DNA from 2 places in the Solibacillus sp. FSL R5-0449 genome. Region 1 is predicted to be linked to the other one. Evidence: a T-box and tRNA genes for the amino acid it is inferred to sense, from the RefSeq annotation. Region 1 holds a T-box; the other holds one or more tRNA genes.
What was found. The T-box of region 1 lies ahead of cysS (cysteine--tRNA ligase). A T-box ahead of a tRNA ligase gene usually reads a tRNA of that ligase, here a tRNA-Cys.

Region 1 (2,831 bases):
TGATATTTACAAAGAGCATGCAGAAAAAATGCTTGAAAACGGACAAGCGTATAAATGTTTCTGTACTTCAGAGGAGCTTGAAGCATCACGCGAAAAACAAAAAGCGCAAGGTGTTGCTGCACCTGCATATGATGGAAAATGCCGTCATTTAACAGCAGAGGAAGTTGCTGAAAAAGAAGCTGCTGGTATCCCGCACACAATTCGTATGCGCGTTCCTGAAAATGTTACGTATCAGTTCACTGACTTAGTTCGCGGTGAAGTATCGTTCGAATCAAAGGATATCGGTGACTGGGTACTTGTTAAAGCAAACGGTATCCCAACATATAATTATGCGGTAGTGCTGGATGACCACTTCATGGAAATTACACATGTATTCCGCGGAGAAGAGCATTTATCAAACACACCAAAACAAATGATGATCTTTGACGCATTCGGATGGGAATATCCGCAATATGGTCATATGACATTAATCGTAAATGAAGAACGCAAAAAATTATCAAAACGTGATGAGTCAATCATCCAGTTCGTTACACAATATAAGGACTTAGGTTTCTTACCGGAAGCGATGTTTAACTTCTTTGCATTACTTGGCTGGTCACCTGAGGGAGAAGAGGAAATCTTCTCACACGATGAATTTGTAAAGCTTTTTGATGAAAAGCGTTTGTCGAAATCACCATCAATGTTCGATAAAACAAAACTGACATGGATGAACAACCAATATATTAAAAAAATGTCTCATGAAGAGGTAGTTGCTTTAGCGTTACCACATTTACAAAAAGCAGGCTTACTTCCAGCAGAGCTATCAGAAGAACAACATGCATGGGCTTCTGAATTAATCGCTCTTTACCATGAGCAAATGAGCTTCGGGGCAGAAATCGTAGAATTATCGAGCCTATTTTTCACAGAAGAAATTGCATATGATGAAGAAGCAAAAGAAGTGTTAGCTGGTGAAACTGTGCCGGCTGTTATGGCATCATTTAAAACACAATTAGAAGCTTTAGAATCTTTCGATGCCGCTTCAATTAAAGCAGCTATTAAAGCTGTACAAAAAGAAACAGGCGTAAAAGGTAAAAATCTATTTATGCCAATCCGTGTTGTGACAACTGGTCAAACACATGGTCCGGAATTGCCGAATGCGATAGCTTTATTAGGCAAGGAAAAAACAATTGCTCGTGTTGAAAAATTTGCAGAGTAATTCATTTTAAGGTTTGGAACTAAACATCAAATTTTTAGAATGGATAAAATGATTGATTTTTCTGAAAATAGATGTAAAATGAATGTAAATTCCATAAGTGATAGCACGTTGAGAAGGAGAAGTATGCTGCGCACCCCTTGTTAGAGAGGATCATCACCGGCTGAAAGTGATCCAGGTTAAGGCAAAGCTGAAATGCACCTTTGAGTATTTAACTGAACTTGAAGTAGGTTAAATCGACTTGTCCACGTTACAGGACTTTAAGCGGAAAAAGTATTCGTACTTTTTCAACCAGAGTGGAACCGCGCATCGAGCGTCTCTGTCACCTTCTTGAGGTGATAGAGGCGTTTTTTTATTAAAATGACAATTTAAACCAATGACATTTAAAGAGTACTACGAAAAAGGAGAGGCAATATGACGATTCAAATTTTCAATTCGTTGACAAGACAAAAAGAACCATTTATTCCGTTGGAGGAAGGTAAAGTAAAAATGTATGTATGCGGACCAACTGTATACAATTACATTCATATTGGAAATTCCCGCCCGGTAATCGTCTATGATACTGTACGCCGCTATTTACAATATGCAGGTTATGAAGTGAAGTTCGTTTCAAACTTTACCGATGTAGATGACAAAATTATTAAAGCAGCGAATGAGTTGGGTGAAGAAACTTCTGTATTAACAAATCGTTTTATTGCTGCTTATTTTGAAGATATTACGGCACTGGGATGCCAAAAGGCGGATGCCCACCCGCGTGTAACAGAGCATATGGATGATATTATCGCGTTTATTAAAGTGCTGATCGACAAAGGCTATGCATATGAATCGCAAGGTGATGTTTATTACCGTACACGTAAATTTAATGGTTACGGAAAGTTAAGTCACCAATCGATTGATGATTTAAAAGTAGGAGCGCGTATTGAAGCGGGTGAGAAAAAGGAAGACCCGTTGGATTTCGCATTATGGAAAGCTGCAAAAGCAGGTGAAATCAAGTGGGCATCACCATGGGGAGAAGGACGTCCTGGATGGCATATTGAATGTTCTGTAATGGCGCGCGAGCACTTAGGCGATACAATCGACATTCACGCAGGCGGACAGGATTTAACATTCCCTCACCACGAAAACGAAATTGCCCAATCCGAAGCGCATAACGATACAACATTTGCGCGTTATTGGATGCATAACGGCTATATTAATATTGATAATGAAAAAATGTCAAAATCACTTGGTAACTTTATTTTAGTGAATGATATTCGCAAGCAAATCGATCCGCAAGTATTGCGTTTCTTTATGCTGTCAGTACATTACCGCAACCCGATTAACTTCGCTCAGGATTTGGTGGAAGCAGCGAAAAGCGGATTGGACCGTATTCGTACATCGTATACGAATGTCGAGCACCGTCTGTCTTCTTCTGCAAGTTTAGGGGATAACAGCGAACAGTGGCTTGAAAAAATCAGTCAGATTAAAGTTGATTTTGAAAATGCGATGAACGATGACTTTAATACAGCCAATGCGGTTTCGGCATTATTTGAACTTTCCCATATTGCTAATGTGTATTTAAACGAAGCGAATACGGATAAAGAAGTATTACAGGCAATTTTAACGATGTTTGATACAATTGGAAATGTATTAGGTATTC
Region 2 (2,831 bases), 470 kb from region 1:
GTTGTGAAGAGCGCTTGCAGGGAAATCTTCTGTAACTATTCTGCTGCGCAAACGATCAAAGGCCTCTTGTTTTGAAGCACTAGCAATTAATAATACAATCTTTTTAGAACTTAAAATGGTTTTAATTCCCATTGTAATGGCATGGGTCGGCACATCCTCAATTGAATCAAAATAAACTTTGTTTGCTTCACGTGTAGACTGCGCAAGTTCTATGATATGTGTACCTACATCGAAAGGAGTTCCCGGTTCATTAAAACCAATATGTCCATTCCCACCGATTCCTAAAAGCTGAATATCAATATTTCCTGCTTCTTTAATCATCGCTTCATATTCAGCTGCAGCCTTTTCTAAATTCGATTGAATGCCAGCCGGTAAATTGATATTATCACGTTTCATATCGACATGATTAAACAGATGATGATCCATATAATAATGGTAGCTCGATTCATTTGCCGGATCAATTCCAACATATTCATCCAGGTTAAAGGACTTGGCCTGAGCAAAAGAGACCTCACCTGCTTTGTAGGCTGCAACCAGTTCTTTATAAAAGCCTTCCGGAGTCCCCCCTGTAGCTAAACCAAGTACTGTTTCACTATTTTTTTTCAATTGATCTATAAAAATTGTTGCGGCAATTTTACTCATCTCATCATAGTTTGCTGCTTCAATCCATTTAAAGTTTGTTACTACATTCATTTTTTTATTTCCCTACTTCCTCACTGAAATACATATTTGTTATTGTCTAAATAATATTTACGGCTTTTTGATTTTCTAGCATTATAATGTTCATTCTATAGCAAATATTTTTAAGAAGCTAGAAAAAAACGTCATATTTTCTATATAAAGAGCATGTACTGACGCAAAATATATATAATTTTGTACCTTTCAAAACCATAAAATGAATCACTTTATTTCGCTTTAATATTTAGAAAGTTCCTTTTACAATACTTCTATTTAAAGAATAATTTACTTCAGTGATAATCAAATAATAGTATGCTGCAAATAATTCTAAGGTGAAGTAAGATGTAAATATAAGATGTAAATATTGATTCTTGATTCCATCTAAAATATTTAATTTAAAACTAAAAAACTCTTCAAAGCTTTTATGTTAGGCTTTGAAGAGTTTTATCTGTTGTATTGAACTGATACCGAGTGTGGGACTTGAACCCACACGCCTCGCGGCAACGGATTTTGAGTCCGTCGTGTCTGCCATTCCACCAACTCGGCAAATTAAGGTAAAAAAAAATCGGAATTCCGATTCAATGAAATATGGAGGCGGCAACCGGATTTGAACCGGTGATAAAGGTGTTGCAGACCTGTGCCTTACCACTTGGCTATGCCGCCATATTTGGAGCGGAAGACGAGGTTCGAACTCGCGACCCCCACCTTGGCAAGGTGGTGTTCTACCACTGAACTACTTCCGCAAATTAAAAAATGGCTGGGGTACCTGGATTCGAACCAGGGCATGACGGAATCAAAATCCGTTGCCTTACCGCTTGGCTATACCCCAATATTTAAATTAATATATAAAATGGGGCGACTGATGGGAATCGAACCCACGAATGCCTGAACCACAATCAGGTGCGTTAACCACTTCGCCACAACCGCCACTATAATATAATTTTAATACTTAAACCTAAATAAAAGATGGGGCGACTGATGGGAATCGAACCCACGAATGCCTGAACCACAATCAGGTGCGTTAACCACTTCGCCACAACCGCCACTATATTATTTTAAGTATTTTTGAGAATTTATTTGGCAGGGGCAGTAGGAATCGAACCCACACTGACGGTTTTGGAGACCGTAGTTCTACCTTTAAACTATGCCCCTATCAAAAGGATGGTGGAGGGGGACGGATTCGAACCGCCGAACCCTAAGGAGCGGATTTACAGTCCGCCGCGTTTAGCCACTTCGCTACCCCTCCAGGTAATGGTGCCGGCGAAAGGAGTCGAACCCTCGACCTACTGATTACAAGTCAGTTGCTCTACCAACTGAGCTACACCGGCAAAAAATATGGTGGGTTTGGACGGAATCGAACCGCCGACACTTAGAGCTTCAATCTAATGCTCTACCAACTGAGCTACAAACCCACAATTTAATTTTAAAAAAATGGCGGTCCCGACCGGGATCGAACCGGCGATCTCCTGCGTGACAGGCAGGCATGTTAACCGCTACACCACGGGACCAATTGGTTGCGGGGGCAGGACTTGAACCTGCGACCTTCGGGTTATGAGCCCGACGAGCTACCACTGCTCCACCCCGCGATAATATTATTTGTTTAATGGTGGAGGATGACGGGCTCGAACCGCCGACCCCCTGCTTGTAAGGCAGGTGCTCTCCCAGCTGAGCTAATCCTCCAACGCTGGATACTTTCTTATGTATCTTTTTGGTGACCCGTACGGGATTCGAACCCGTGTTACCGCCGTGAAAGGGCGGTGTCTTAACCACTTGACCAACGGGCCTCTTTATAAATAAGCCTGGCGGAGAGTAAGGGATTTGAACCCTTGATGCAGGGTTACCCGCATACACGATTTCCAATCGTGCTCCTTCGGCCACTCGGACAACTCTCCAAGATTTGATGGCTCCGAAGGCAGGACTCGAACCTGCGACCTGCCGGTTAACAGCCGGATGCTCTACCAACTGAGCTACTTCGGAATAATTCTATAACAGCCTAGCGACGTCCTACTCTCACAGGGGGAAGCCCCCAACTACCATCGGCGCTAAAGAGCTTAACTTCCGTGTTCGGTATGGGAACGGGTGTGTCCTCTTTGCCATCATCACTAGACTATTTAGAAAGACATTAATTATTATACCATACTTTTCGATTTTGT

Region 2: it has a tRNA-Cys gene. The T-box ahead of cysS (cysteine--tRNA ligase) is inferred to sense a tRNA for this amino acid. The anticodon was not compared.

The regions. Positions count from the first base shown of each region.
Region 1 is NZ_CP150239.1:3,468,821-3,471,651, reverse strand. Features, by position in the region: gene gltX (glutamate--tRNA ligase) at 1-1,195, shown strand, start outside; T-box leader at 1,295-1,516, shown strand; gene cysS (cysteine--tRNA ligase) at 1,607-2,831, shown strand, end outside.
Region 2 is NZ_CP150239.1:2,993,871-2,996,701, forward strand. Features, by position in the region: gene nagB (glucosamine-6-phosphate deaminase) at 1-693, opposite strand, end outside; tRNA gene MKY27_RS15005 (tRNA-Leu) at 1,144-1,224, opposite strand; tRNA gene MKY27_RS15010 (tRNA-Cys) at 1,268-1,341, opposite strand; tRNA gene MKY27_RS15015 (tRNA-Gly) at 1,347-1,421, opposite strand; tRNA gene MKY27_RS15020 (tRNA-Gln) at 1,433-1,507, opposite strand; tRNA gene MKY27_RS15025 (tRNA-His) at 1,530-1,605, opposite strand; tRNA gene MKY27_RS15030 (tRNA-His) at 1,646-1,721, opposite strand; tRNA gene MKY27_RS15035 (tRNA-Trp) at 1,757-1,830, opposite strand; tRNA gene MKY27_RS15040 (tRNA-Tyr) at 1,841-1,924, opposite strand; tRNA gene MKY27_RS15045 (tRNA-Thr) at 1,931-2,006, opposite strand; tRNA gene MKY27_RS15050 (tRNA-Phe) at 2,015-2,090, opposite strand; tRNA gene MKY27_RS15055 (tRNA-Asp) at 2,111-2,186, opposite strand; tRNA gene MKY27_RS15060 (tRNA-Met) at 2,190-2,264, opposite strand; tRNA gene MKY27_RS15065 (tRNA-Val) at 2,283-2,358, opposite strand; tRNA gene MKY27_RS15070 (tRNA-Glu) at 2,388-2,462, opposite strand; tRNA gene MKY27_RS15075 (tRNA-Ser) at 2,479-2,570, opposite strand; tRNA gene MKY27_RS15080 (tRNA-Asn) at 2,580-2,655, opposite strand; rRNA gene rrf (5S ribosomal RNA) at 2,670-2,785, opposite strand.